Regions from separate parts of the Pseudomonas sp. NFX224 genome, predicted to be linked through region 2. Evidence: predicted binding sites of a transcription regulator. Region 2 holds the regulator's gene; the other holds the start of a gene.
The links. The regulator FliA, encoded in region 2, starts transcription of late flagellar genes. The targets are predictions, from matches to a motif close to CTAAAGTTTNNNNNNNNNNNGCCGNTAA.
Positions count from the first base shown of each region.

Region 1: flgM (flagellar biosynthesis anti-sigma factor FlgM) is a predicted target of FliA. The motif match lies at 1,620-1,647, and genes of this name have one in related genera.

Region 1 covers NZ_CP183416.1:4,479,668-4,486,947, reverse strand. Annotated here, with positions in the region: gene ACNYC6_RS20510 (chemotaxis protein CheV) at 1-678, opposite strand, end outside; gene flgA (flagellar basal body P-ring formation chaperone FlgA) at 762-1,523, shown strand; gene flgM (flagellar biosynthesis anti-sigma factor FlgM) at 1,683-2,009, shown strand; gene ACNYC6_RS20495 (flagella synthesis protein FlgN) at 2,059-2,526, shown strand; gene ACNYC6_RS20490 (flagellar brake protein) at 2,619-3,365, shown strand; gene ACNYC6_RS20485 (MFS transporter) at 3,432-4,796, opposite strand; gene ACNYC6_RS20480 (glutamine synthetase family protein) at 4,866-6,107, opposite strand; gene ACNYC6_RS20475 (sensor histidine kinase) at 6,320-7,012, opposite strand; gene ACNYC6_RS20470 (response regulator) at 7,009-7,280, opposite strand, start outside.
Region 2 covers NZ_CP183416.1:4,672,706-4,679,985, reverse strand. Annotated here, with positions in the region: gene ACNYC6_RS21410 (flagellar motor protein) at 1-67, opposite strand, end outside; gene ACNYC6_RS21405 (protein-glutamate methylesterase/protein-glutamine glutaminase) at 67-1,197, opposite strand; gene ACNYC6_RS21400 (chemotaxis protein CheA) at 1,247-3,517, opposite strand; gene ACNYC6_RS21395 (protein phosphatase CheZ) at 3,553-4,341, opposite strand; gene ACNYC6_RS21390 (chemotaxis response regulator CheY) at 4,361-4,732, opposite strand; gene fliA (RNA polymerase sigma factor FliA) at 4,898-5,638, opposite strand; gene fleN (flagellar synthesis regulator FleN) at 5,635-6,465, opposite strand; gene flhF (flagellar biosynthesis protein FlhF) at 6,582-7,280, opposite strand, start outside.

The sequences.
Region 1 (7,280 bases), 190 kb from region 2:
CTTGCCCTCGTCGACCAGTTTGCGCAGGTAATCCAGCGCTTGCCGCCCGTCGTTCAACGCCACCACTTCAACACCCACCGTCTGCAGGCAACGCGTGACCTGCTTGCGCGCCACCGACGAGTCGTCGACCGTCAGCACGCGCAACGAGAGCGCCTTGTGCTGGGTTTCGACATCCACCACGCCGGCCGAAATCGCTTCAGGCGTCGGTGCCACTTCCGCGAGCACCTTCTCGACGTCGATGATTTCAACCAACTGATTGTCGACCCGCGTCACCGCCGTCAGGTAGTGATCGCGACCGGTGCCCTTGGGTGGCGGATGAATCTCCTCCCAGTTCATGTTGACGATGCGTTCCACCGAGCGCACCAGGAAACCCTGGGTCTTGGTGTTGTACTCCGTGATGATCACGAAGGGATTGTTCTTGTCCTTCAAAGCACCGGAGCCGGTCGCCATTGCCAGATCAAGGATCGGAATGGTCGCCCCCCGGATATTCGCCACGCCGCACACGACAGGACTGGACTTGGGCATCAGCGTCAGTTGGGGGCATTGCAGCACCTCCCGAACCTTGAACACGTTGATCCCATACAACTGCTGCCCGTCGAGACGGAACAACAACAGCTCAAGGCGATTCTGCCCCACCAGTTGCGTGCGCTGGTTCACCGAATCCATTACACCAGCCATGCCCAGACTCCTACACCAACGCTAAGTGTTGTTGCGACGCACATTCATCTCTAAACGGCACGGCGCTTGCTTTTTATATTTCTATGAACACAGAACCGACATTTTTTCGACGCTTGACCACACCCTACCGCAAATGGCTTGGTGCGTTGGCCGCTGTGTGCCTGTTCAACGCTGGCAGCCCTGCCCTTGCTGACGCAGTTACCTTGCCTGACATGCTTATCGGCGTCACTCAGGGCTTTCTTGAATTCACCGTAGAAGACTATCTGGCCACCAGTCAAACGGAAGGTCGCTACGAAATCCAGGTCAACCAGCTCGATCCCCGCCTGCGCATGCCGATGTGCGACAAGGAATTGACAGCCACGCTGGAGAGTCCGGCCAAGCCGCTGGGCCGGGTCACGGTCAAGGTTCGCTGCGAAGGAACATCGCCCTGGACCGTCTTCGTACCCGCTCAAGTCCGCCTGTTTCGCGACGTCGTGACCACCACCCGACCGCTGCGGCGCACCGGCATTGTCGAGCCTGAAGATGTCACGTTGCGCGAGCGCGATATCAGCGTAATCACCCAGGGCTACCTGACTTCCCTGGACCAGGCGATCGGACAACGACTTACCCGACCAATGGTCGCCGATCAGGTGATTACCCTGGTGCACCTCGAACAAGCGGAAGTCATCCGCAAGGGCGATCAGGTAGTCATTACCGCCCGCAGTGGTACGCTCAGCGTGAAAATGCCCGGCGAAGCACTGGCAAACGGCGGCATGAGCGAACAGATCCGGGTGAAAAACCTCAACTCCCAACGGGTCATCAAGGCGCAAGTCACCGCGCCCGGCCAGGTGGAAGTGTCCATGTAAGCGTTCTCTGGAGAGTGGCGCCGAACGAGGGTGTTCCCTAAACTGTGTCCCATGCAGGACAAGCGTTGGCGCGCGCAAGCTCATTGATAAATGAGCCTAAAGTTTTTCCGGGTATGGCCGAAAACATGGCAAGCGTCCAAATTCCCAGAGGTTTCTATCATGGTCATCGATTTCAGCCGTTTGAACAGCTCCTCGTCACTTACGGGCAATACACGTACCAGCGCTGCCAAGGAAACCGCCGATGCCGGCAAATCCGCGCCGCTGAATACCCCGGCCGAACAGGCCAGCACCGTCACGAGCGGGGAATCGGTACATCTCAGCAATGAGGCTCAACAGTTGCAAAAGGTCACTGATACGCTGCGCGATCAGCCTGCCGTCGACAAAGCCCGCGTGGCCGAGCTGAAAGCAGCGATTGCCGATGGCAGCTATAAAGTCGACAGCAACCGTGTAGCCAGCAAACTCCTCAACTTCGAAGCCCAGCGCTAGGGCCACCGCCCGCGCCAGGCTTTTGGACGCTTAAAACCCAAGGCCAGCCATGCACGACACTAATCTACTGCAACTGATCACCGATGATTTTGCTCCAGCGCAACAACTGCTGGAGTTACTGCGTACTGAATCGATCGCCTTGCATGGTCGCGACATGTACCTGCTCGAAAACATTCTGGCGCAGAAGCAGGCATTGGTCATTTTGCTCGAACAGCATGGCCGCAAGCGCAGTGAAATCCTCGCCAGCCTCAACCTGCCCACCAACCGCAGCGGTCTGGAGCAACTGGCCAGCCAGTCCAGCGTTGGTGAAGCGTTGCTGGCGCAAAGCGATGTGCTGACCGACCTCCTGACCCAATGCCAGGCCGTCAATGCCAACAACGGTCAGTCGATCGTGGTACAGCAGGTCGCCACGGCCACCCAGCTGAAAATTATTACCGGCGGCGAGCCTCCAGCGCTCTATGATGCCAGCGGAACATTTTCCAAGCTTGTGAAACCGCGCCCACTCAGTCAGGCTTGAGCCCGCCGACGAGCCCACTCTATCAAGACGCGAAACTTGCTGGCAAAATGATGGCCAGCCGTAGTCAAAATTTGCCTGGAGATTGATTAACCGTGTCCAATGCCTTAAATGCGGATGATTCTCCGCAGCCACCCAAGGTGCTCAGCACGCCCCTGGAAATCTCCGGCAACCTTCGCCAGCTGCAAGAAAGCCATGACCCGCTGATCATCACGTTCCACGAGCGCAGTCAGCGCTTCCAGAGCTATCTGGTGGACATAGACCGTGACCGCAACTTGATCGCCCTCGACGAAATGATTCCCCGTGACGGCGAACGCTACCTGCTGGCCGGCGAACCGTTCAAGGTTGAAGGTTTCCATGAAGGCGTGCGTATTGCCTGGGAAAGCAATGGCCCGCTGACCATCGACGAATCCGGCGGTGCTCGTTGCTACCGTGGCACGCTGCCTGACGAGGTGGTCTACCACCAGCGCCGCAATGCATTCCGCGCAGCATTGAAACTGGCTCAACTGGTCAACGTCGACCTGGATGGCGAGAAGCTCAAGGCACCGATTAGCGGCAAACTGCTGGATATTTCCGCCACCGGTTGCAAGTTGCGCTTCGACGGCGATATCACCGCCAGCCTGCAACTGGGCCAGGTCTATGACCGCTTCTCAGCCGCCCTGCCCTTCGGCAAGATGACGGCTCCGGTCGAACTGCGCTACCTGCACTTCGAAGAAAGAATCTCCACCACCTTCGCCGGTGTACGCTTCCACAACATGAGCGGACTGGTGCAACGGCAGGTCGAGCGGTTCGTCTACCAGCTGCAACGCGAAGCGCGTCGTTTCGACAAAGACGATCTCTGATAGCAACGCTTCAATAAAAAACGGGCAGTCCCTTGCGGTGACTGCCCGTTTTTTTATGCCTGAGTGTTAAGGCCTGGCTTCGGTAAAGCTCTGTTCCCGGCCCGAATCCGGATCCTCTGGCGGCGTGTCGGTTGGCGGCTCCGGTTCCGGCGCTGGCTCGGGAGGAATCGGATTCTGCATCTGATCCTGCACCACTTGCTCATCCACACGCGGATCAAGTGCCGCCACCAATGGCGAACTCGACATGCTGTCCGGCATGGCAACGTGATGCAGAGGCGCATCGTCCACCTGATGCAGGTTGGTTACCGCTTTCGGACGAATTCGCCACACCAGCACCAGCGCAAAAAAACTGAAGAACGCATAGAGCATCTGGCTGCCGAACAACTTCATCAGCACGCCAGCCACCAACGGCCCAATGCTCGCGCCAACACCGTAGGTCACCAGCAGCATCGCTGTCAGCGAAACCCGTCGATCGCCTTCGACGTGGTCGTTGGAAAATGCGACCGCCAACGGGTACAGGCAGAACTGCACTAATGAGCAGAGGAACCCGGCGACGAACAACACTTCCAGCGGCACCTGCTTCATGATCGCCAGCGGCATGGCGGCCAGCGCCAGGCTGAACGCGAAACAGCGAATCAACAGCGCCCGGTCATAGCGATCGGACAACCAGCCCAATGGCCACTGCACCAACAGCCCGGCAAAAATACAGCTACCCATGAACAGACCGACCTGCTCCGTGGACAAGCCTTGCTGAGAGGCATACAGCGGCGCCAAACCGTAGAACGAGCCAACGATCAGCCCGGCTCCCAACACCGTACTCAACGATTGCGGCACTCGCTTGATAAAAAAGCGCGGCTCCATCGGCGCCGGATGCAGCGGCGCCGGGTGAATGCGTCGCGTCAGCGCCACCGGCACCAGACACAGGGTGAAGCACAGCGCTACCAGCATCAGCAGTTCAAGGCCCAGACTCGGATGCATGACGAGAATCAGTTGCCCCAATACCAAGCCCAGGTAGGAAGCGATCATGTAGCCGCTGAACACCAGTCCGCGCTGCTTGGCATCCGCCTGCTCGTTGAGCCAGCTCTCGATGACCATGTACTGGCACATCATGCCCAGGCCGACGATCACCCGCAGGAACAGCCACGCAGGCAGCCAATCGACCAAACCATGCCCCAGTACCGCCGCACCGACGATCCCGGCACAAGCGGAATACGCTCGAATATGCCCGACCCGCGCAATCAGCCGATGGCCGATCTTGCCGCCCAGCACCAGGCCGAAATAGTTGGCGGCCATCAACGCACCGACCCACAGGCTATCGACGTGATCGGCAGCCAGGCGCAACGCCAGGTAAGTACTCAACAGGCCTGAGCCGATCAACATCATCAGCGAGGCGAAATAAAGCGCTCGAAAGGATTTCCAGATTTGGCGCATCGGCGTTCCGAGCGGCTCCTTGCAGTGAGTAACGGGCTATGAAAACGATAGCCCGATGTCGACATTTCGTCAGGCCTGGGCTGCTAGAACACGCCGTTCCCAGGGAGTAATTTCATCATAGAAACTGGTCAACTCCAGGGTCTTCGAAGCGATGTAGCCTTCGATGAACTCTTGGCCAAACAGTTCCTTCGCCAATCGGCTACGTTTCAGACGCTCAAGAGCCGCATGCAAGGTACACGGCAATGAAAGATTGTCCGGCACTTCAAACTCACCCTGGATCGGCTCACTCGGCTCCAGTTTGTGCTCTATGCCATACAACCCGGCAGCCAGGCTAGCGGCAATGGCCAGATAAGGGTTGGCATCGGCCCCCGGCAAACGATTCTCGACCCGACGAGCGACCGGCGAACTGGCCGGAATGCGCAAGCCCGCCGCCCGGTTGTCATGGGACCAGCAGGCATTATTCGGTGACGCAAAGGGATGACATAAGCGCTGATACGAGTTCACGTTCGGCGCAAACAGCGCAGTGAAGTCCGCCATTGCAGCCTGCTGCCCGGCAATGAAATGCCGGAAGGTTGCAGTCTCCTGCCCGGTATCGTCACTGAACACGTTACGCCCGCTGCCGATCTCGACGATGCTCTGATGAATGTGCATTGAACTGCCCGGCGTATGCGCCAATGGCTTGGCCATGCACACCACCGTCAGGCCGTGCTTGAGCGCGACTTCCTTGAGCAGATGCTTGAACAGGAATGTCTGATCGGCGAGCAATAGCGGATCACCATGCAACAGATTGATCTCGAACTGGCTGACGCCCATTTCGTGCATGAAGGTATCGCGAGGCAAACCCAGCGCGACCATATACTCATAGACTTCACTGAAGAACGGCCGCAAGCCGTTGTTGGAACTGACGCTGAACGCCGAATGACCGTCTTCACGACGACCGTCCAGGCCAAGCGGCGGCTGGAATGGCTGAGTCGGGTCGGCATTGGGCGCGAAGACAAAAAACTCCAGCTCGGTCGCCACCACCGGCGACAGGCCAAGTGCCGCATAGCGCTTGATCACGGCCTTGAGCTGGCCTCGAGTCGACAGGTTGGAGCTCTCGCCCGTCAGCTCGTCAGCATCGCAAATGGCGAACGCTCGCGGTTGCTTGCTCCAGGGCAAGCGGTGGATCTGTACGGGATCCGGCACCAGTGCGAGGTCGCTGTCATCGCTTCCATAAAATCGCGCTGGCGGATATCCGCCCATGATGCATTGCAACAGCACACCCCGCGCCATCTGCAAACGTCGCCCCTCGAGGAAACCCTCGGCGGTCATAACTTTGCCCCGTGGCACGCCATTCAAATCCGGCGTGACACATTCAATCTCATCAATGCCCGTCAATCGCTGCGCGAGTGAACTCAGTCCATCGGTCGTCATGACGCAATCCTTGTTATTGTGCGAGCCGCGAACGGCGACCCGTACAAAATAGGCTCCGCGTGTTCGGAATATCAAGCAGCGTCAAGCAAAAAGCTTTACAAGAAAAAAGATCAGGGCAGATAGAGACTGAAGACCCCACCACCCAATGGACCGCCATTGCTGATCTCAGTGCGGCCGCCAACGCCATTGCGTTGATGCAATGCCGCAATCCGTCCGGCAAAGTACAGACCCAGGCCGGTACTGCCACTGCTGTGATTGATGCCTTGTACGTAGTCCGCCTGACGCTCGATCATCTCGGCGGGATAGCCTTCGCCATCGTCGTTGACGGTCAGCATCAGTTGCCCGGCTTCATCACTGACACTGATCAAAACCGCATGACGGGCATAACGAATCGCATTATTGATGCTGTTGGCCAACACCGAAGCGATCAACTCTCGATCGAAGAATCCTAGCGGGATCAAAGGGTCGACTTCAAAGGTCGCTGCAATGCCACGGCTGGCGAACACATCCTGGTGACAGGCCAGTTGCGCTTCGAGGAAGTCATCGAGCTCGTGATAGGCCGGTTGCAGTGGCATCTGATTGACGCCTAGCTTGTACAAGCCCAGCAACTGCACAAGCATGCCGTTGAGATGAGCGAACTCGAACTCGATCACCCCTTGTTCCGGTGCATGTCGTTCCGGTTTAGGCAGGTTCGCCAACCATTGGCTGTGGGCCTGCATCAGCATGGCCAACGAGTTCTTCATATCGTGCACGGTGGATGCAATCACCGTGGAAAAATCCAGGGCTTGCTGGTCATCGTTCATTCGGCAAACGCCTTGCTCTTGAGCTTCTGATAACGCGGATAACGTGCATCGGAATCCGGCATCAGACCGACCATTTTCAGGCAGGTCCGACATTCTTCGAGTTCGGCCGATGCCACATTGGTATCCGTGCCGTGCAGCAGTGCCTGGGCCATGTTCAACGCGATACTGATGTTCTTCGGTTGCAGCGCCAGGGCCTTGCGGAACACCTGCCGGGCTTCCACCAGATTGCCGGTCTTGTACACGCGCACGCCCTGACGATTGAGCTCGG
Region 2 (7,280 bases):
CGAGGTAATTACCGCCGATGATGGCGACGAACGCCATGATGATGCCGATAAGGCTGAGAACATCCATCAGATACAGGCCTCGACGATGTGCCGGCCAATGTCGTCCAGGCTGTACACCGCGTCAGCGAGCTCGGCTTTGACGATCGCCATCGGCATGCCGTAGATCACGCAGCTGGCTTCATCCTGAGCCCAGATCGAACTGCCGCCCTGTTTGAGCAGGCGCGCGCCTTCGCGACCGTCGGCGCCCATGCCGGTCAACACGACCGCCAGAACTTTGTCGCCGTAGGACTTGGCCGCCGAACCGAAAGTGATGTCCACGCACGGCTTGTAATTGAGACGTTCGTCACCCGGCAGGATTTTCACCGCGCCACGGCCGTCAATCATCATTTGCTTGCCACCCGGCGCGAGCAACGCCAGGCCCGGACGCAGGATGTCGCCATCCTCGGCTTCCTTGACGCTGATGCGGCAGAGCTTGTCCAGGCGCTCGGCGAACGCTTTGGTAAACGCGGCCGGCATGTGCTGGATCAGCACGATCGGTGCCGGGAAGTTGGCCGGCAATTGGGTCAGTACCCGTTGCAGGGCAACCGGACCGCCAGTGGACGTACCGATGGCCACCAGTTTGTAGGCTTTGCGTTTCGGCGCGGGCGACGACGGCGTGGCCGCGTGGACACGTGCCGGAATCGGTGCGGGTGCCGGACGTGCAGGCGCGGTGCTGCCGTAACTGCCGATACTCGAAGGCGTTGGCGTCGGGGCGGGTGCGGCCGCAGGAGCCGGAGCGCTGTAAGAACTGACACGACGGTTGCTGCGCGAAATGCTCAGGATCTTCTCGCACAGCAGTTGCTTGACCTTCTCGGGGTTGCGCGAGATGTCTTCGAAATTCTTCGGCAGGAAGTCCACCGCGCCGGCGTCCAGCGCATCCAGGGTGACCCGGGCGCCTTCGTGGGTCAGCGAGGAAAACATCAAGACCGGGGTCGGGCAGCGCTGCATGATGTGCCGCACCGCCGTGATGCCGTCCATCATCGGCATCTCGTAGTCCATGGTGATCACGTCCGGCTTGAGGGCCAGGGCCTGATCGATCGCCTCTTTTCCGTTGGTCGCCGTACCGACGACCTGGATATTCGAATCCGCTGAAAGAATTTCCGAGACGCGGCGGCGGAAAAACCCCGAATCATCCACCACCAGGACTTTGACTGCCATAAACACTCCGTTAGACGGAGCGAGGCTCAGTCGCCCCGCTCCACCAGAATCAAATACGCCGTGCGGCGTAACGCTTGAGCATGCTCGGAACATCGAGAATCAGAGCGATGCGACCGTCACCGGTGATGGTGGCGCCCGACATGCCCGGGGTTCCCTGGAGCATTTTGCCCAATGGCTTGATGACCACTTCTTCCTGGCCTACCAGTTGATCGACGACGAAGCCGATCCGCTGGGTGCCCACCGAAAGAATCACCACATGGCCTTCACGCTGCTCTTCGTGAGCGGCGGAGCTGACCAGCCAGCGCTTGAGGTAGAACAACGGCAGCGCCTTGTCCCGCACGATCACCACTTCCTGGCCATCCACCACGTTGGTGGTCGACAGGTCGAGGTGGAAGATCTCGTTGACGTTCACCAGCGGGAACGCGAACGCCTGGTTGCCGAGCATGACCATCAACGTCGGCATGATCGCCAGGGTCAACGGTACCTTGATGACGATCTTCGATCCCTGGCCCTTGGCCGAGAAGATGTTGATCGAACCGTTGAGCTGGGAGATCTTGGTTTTCACCACGTCCATGCCCACGCCACGGCCCGACACGTCGGAGATCTCGGTCTTGGTCGAGAAGCCCGGGGCGAAGATCAGGTTGTAGCACTCGGTATCGCTCAGGCGATCGGCCGCGTCCTTGTCCATCACACCGCGTTTAACCGCGATGGAACGCAGGACATTCGGGTCCATGCCTTTGCCGTCATCGGAGATCGACAGCAGGATGTGGTCGCCTTCCTGCTCTGCCGCCAGGATCACTTTGCCGCCGCGGGACTTGCCCGAAGCTTCGCGTTCTTCCGGCGACTCGATGCCGTGGTCGACCGCGTTGCGCACCAAGTGGACCAGCGGGTCGGCCAGGGCCTCGACGAGGTTCTTGTCGAGGTCGGTTTCTTCGCCGACCAGTTCCAGGTTGATCTCTTTCTTGAGCTGGCGAGCCAGGTCGCGAACCAGACGCGGGAAGCGCCCGAAGACTTTCTTGATCGGTTGCATCCGGGTTTTCATGACCGCGGTTTGCAGGTCGGCCGTGACCACGTCGAGGTTCGACACGGCTTTGGACATGGCTTCATCGGCGCTGTTGGCACCCAGGCGGACCAGGCGGTTCCGCACCAGCACCAATTCGCCGACCATGTTCATGATTTCGTCGAGACGCGCGGTATCGACCCGCACGGTGGTCTCGGCTTCGCTGGCCGGTTTTTCCGCCGGTGGCGCGGCCGGGGCACGGGCCGGAGCCGGTGCAGACGCGGCGACAGGTGCCGGCTTTTCGGCTTTCGGCTCGGGCGCCTTGGCTATCGGTTTCGGCGCCGCAGCCTTGGCGACAGGGGCTGCAACCGACGCGCTGGCGCCGATTGCCGTTCCAGCCGTCGCACCCACTTCGGTGAACTTGCCTTTGCCGTGCAATTCGTCGAGCAGCGATTCGAATTCGTGATCGGTGATCAGGTCGCTTCCGGCTGCAGCAGCGGATGGCGCGACTGGCGTCGGCACCGAAGCGATGGCCGATTCCAGCGCATCGACGGCAAAGTTGCCTTTACCGTGAAGCTGGTCGAGCAGTGCTTCGAATTCGTCGTCGGTAATGTCGGAGCTATCGCCCGCGGCTTTCGGAGCCTGCGGTTCGGCCGGGGCAACAGGTGCCACGGCATCGACGGCGAACTGGCCTTTGCCGTGCAGCTGGTCGAGCAACGACTCGAACTCGGCATCGGTGATTTCGTCGCTGGCCGCGGCATCGCTGGCAGGCGCTGGAGCAGCCGTCGGCGCCTCGGCCTGAGCCTTGACAGCGTTCAGCGAGTCCAGCAGTTGTTCGAATTCATTGTCGGTGATGTCACCCGATTCGCTTTCAGCGACAGGCTCTTCAACCCCTTCGGCGACAGGCGCAGGCGCCGCCTCGTCCGCCGTTTGCGGCTCGGCCAGTCGGGCCAGTGCGGCGAGCAATTCAGGCGTGGCAGCCGTGATCGGGCTGCGCTCGCGGACTTCGCTGAACATGCTGTTCACCGCGTCCAGCGCTTCGAGAACCACGTCCATCAGTTCCGAGTCGACGCGACGCTCACCCTTGCGCAGGATGTCGAACACGTTCTCGGCGATGTGACAGCACTCCACCAGCTCGTTGAGCTGGAGGAAGCCGGCGCCCCCTTTTACAGTGTGAAAACCGCGAAAAATTGCATTGAGCAAATCCGCATCATCCGGACGGCTTTCCAGCTCGACCAGTTGCTCGGACAGTTGCTCTAGAATCTCGCCGGCCTCAACCAGGAAATCCTGAAGGATCTCTTCATCGGCGCCGAAGCTCATTAATGGTGTGCTCCTAACAGAACAGGTCTAAAAACCTAAAATCCAAGGCTGGATAACAAATCGTCCACATCGTCCTGACCGGACACAACGTCTTCTCTTTTATCGGCATGAATCTGCGGACCTTCACCCTGAGAGAGATGTTTTTGTGGATCTTTTTCTGCAAGCATCGCTTCACGGTCATGTTCGATGCCCGCAAAGCGGTCCACCTGGCTGGCCATAAGCACGAGCTTGAGCAGGTTGCTCTCAACTTCGGTGACCAGTTGGGTCACTCGCTTGATCACTTGACCTGTGAGGTCCTGATAATCCTGGGCAAGCAGGATGTCGTTGAGGTTGGTCGACACGGCGCGGTTATCCGTGCTGCTGCGCGCCAGGAATCCGTCGACGCGACGGGCCAGCTCGCGGAACTCTTCAGCCCCGACTTCGCGACGCATGAAGCGTCCCCAATCCGTGCTCAAGGCCTGGGCTTCGTCCGCCAGGCTGTTGACCAGCGGCGTGGCGTTTTCCACCAGGTCCATGGTGCGGTTGGCCGCGGCTTCGGTCAGTTTGACCACATACCCCAAACGCTCGGTGGCGTCGGTGATCTGTGACACTTCCTCGGCTTGCGGCATGTGCGGGTCAATCTGGAAATTGACGATCGCGCTATGCAGCTCACGGGTCAGCTTGCCCACTTCCTGATACAGGCCGCGGTCACGGGTCTGGTTGAGCTCATGGATCAATTGCACAGCATCGCCGAACTTGCCCTTTTCAAGGCTCGCGACCAGTTCGACGGCGTGTTTTTTCAGGGTCGATTCAAAATCGCCCTGCGAAGATTCGTTATGCCCCATAGCTCCCCCGTGGCGCAGTTCAACCGATGCGTTCGAAAATCTTCTCGATTTTTTCTTTCAACGCCTGGGCCGTGAAGGGTTTGACCACATAGCCGTTTACACCGGCCTGGGCCGCTTCGATGATCTGCTCGCGCTTGGCTTCAGCGGTCACCATCAGCACCGGCAGGTGCTTGAGCTTTTCATCGGCGCGCACGTGGCGCAGCAGATCGATACCGGTCATGCCAGGCATGTTCCAGTCCGTTACCAGAAAGTCGATGCTCCCGCTGTTGAGAACCGGAATGGCGGTAGTGCCATCGTCGGCCTCGACCGTGTTGGTGAACCCAAGGTCACGCAACAGGTTTTTTATGATCCGCCGCATCGTTGAGAAGTCATCAACGATGAGGATTTTCATGTTCTTGTCCAATTCGACCTCCAAGCAGACTAAAACGCGCCCAGCACCTGGACGCGCCATTTCAATCAATCTGGCAAAACACTCGATGACTGTCTGGAGTACAGCGGATCGAGACCGGCGCGGTTTTCACCCCACCAGCCACGTCGCAGTGCCCCCACACTGCCTTCAGCGCGCTCGCCACTCTCCCAAACGCCCCCGCAAACGGGCCGCGCACTGGCTGTGTAACTGGCTGACCCGAGACTCGCTGACGCCCAGGACCTCACCGATTTCCTTGAGATTCAACTCTTCGTCGTAGTACAGCGCCAACACCAGTCGCTCACGCTCCGGCAAATTGGCAATCGCGTCCGCCAGCGCCGCCTGGAAGCGTTCATCTTCCAGATCGCGTGACGGCTCGAGATGAGCACTCGCGCCATCCTCGTGCAGCCCTTCGTGTTCGCCGTCCTGCAACAGATCGTCGAAACTGAACAACCGGCTGCCCAGGGTGTCGTTCAAAATCCCGTAATAATCGTCGAGACTCAATTGGAGTTCGGCCGCAACCTCGTGATCTTTAGCGTCACGGCCGGTTTTAGCTTCAATCGCGCGAATGGCGTCGCTGACCATGCGGGTATTGCGGTGGACCGAACGTGGTGCCCAGTCCCCCTTGCGCACTTCATCGAGCATGGCACCGCGGATGCGGATGCCCGCGTACGTCTCGAAACTCGCGCCTTTGCTGGCGTCGTATTTGGTTGAAACTTCCAGCAGGCCGATCATCCCGGCCTGGATCAAATCTTCGACCTGGACACTCGCCGGCAGACGCGCCAGCAAGTGATAGGCAATGCGTTTGACCAGCGGCGCATAACGCTCGATCAGCTCGTACTGCGCATCGCGTGCCGATTTCTTGTAGAGGTTGTAGCCGCTGGCTGTCATAGAACCGGTCCTGCCGTTTGTTGCACGAGGCGCTCGACGAAGAATTCCAGATGCCCGCGCGGGTTGGCCGGCAGCGGCCAGGTGTCGACCTTCTGTGCGATCGCCTTGAACGCCAGCGAGCACTTGGAGCGCGGGAAGGCTTCGTAGACGGCACGTTGTTTCTGCACGGCCTTGCGCACGCTTTCGTCGTAAGGCACGGCGCCGACGTATTGCAGGGCGACGTCGAGGAAGCGATCGGTGACCTTGGTCAACTTGGCGAACAGGTTGCGCCCTTCCTGCGGGCTCTGGGCCATGTTGGCCAGGACGCGGAAGCGGTTCATGCCGTAGTCGCGGTTAAGCAGTTTGATCAACGCGTAGGCGTCGGTGATCGAGGTCGGCTCGTCGCAGACCACCAGCAACACTTCCTGGGCCGCGCGGACGAAGCTGACTACCGAGTCACCAATACCCGCAGCGGTGTCGATCACCAGCACGTCGAGGTTGTCGCCGATGTCGCTGAAGGCCTGGATCAGGCCGGCGTGCTGCGCCGGGCTCAAATGAACCATGCTCTGGGTGCCGGACGCGGCTGGAACGATGCGGATGCCGCCGGGCCCCTGCAACAGGACGTCGCGCAGCTCGCAACGGCCTTCGATCACGTCGGCCAGGGTACGTTTGGGTGTCAGGCCCAGCAGAACGTCGACGTTCGCCAGCCCCAGGTCGGCATCCAGCAGCATGACGCGCCGGCCAAGCTCAGCCAAAGCCAGGGACAAGTTCACTGACACGTTAGTTTTCCCGACGCCACCTTTGCCGCCGGTCACCGCGATCACCTGTACGGGATGCATGCTGCCCATGTTATTTCTTTACCTTGTCTTGCATAGACGGAGGCCACATTACTGGCTGCGCGTTCACAAACGGAACAATGCATGGCAGACCATCGATGTAGGTACAAAAACTATTCATTGTTACCTCAGCCTACCTGCTTGGTGGGGCTGTGGTAGATATCAGCGAACATGTCAGCCATGGCTTCTTCGCTGGGCTCTTCCTGCATTTGCACGCTGACGGCACGACTGACCAGTTGATGACGGCGCGGCAGATGCAAATCATCCGGAATCCGCGGGCCGTCGGTCAGGTAGGCCACCGGCAATTCATGACTGATGGCCAGGCTCAACACCTCGCCCAGACTCGCCGTTTCATCCAGTTTAGTCAGAATGCAGCCAGCGAGCCCGCAGCGCTTGTAACTGTGATAAGCGGCCGTGAGCACCTGCTTCTGGCTGGTGGTTGCCAGGACCAGATAATTTTTGGAACGGATGCCGCGCCCGGCCAGGCTTTCGAGCTGCATGCGCAGCGCCGGATCGCTGGCTTGCAGGCCAGCGGTATCGATCAGTACGACGCGTTTGCGCAGCAGTGGTTCCAGCGCCTGCACCAGCGATTGGCCCGGATCGACGTGGGTCACCGACACATTGAGAATCCGACCAAGGGTCTTGAGTTGCTCCTGGGCACCTATACGGTAGCTGTCCATGCTCACCAGCGCGATGTTTTGCGCGCCGTACTTGAGCACGTAGCGGGCAGCCAGCTTGGCCAGCGTGGTGGTCTTGCCCATGCCGGCAGGACCGACCATGGCAATGACACCGCCCTCTTCCAGCGGCTCGACTTCCGGGGTAGCGAT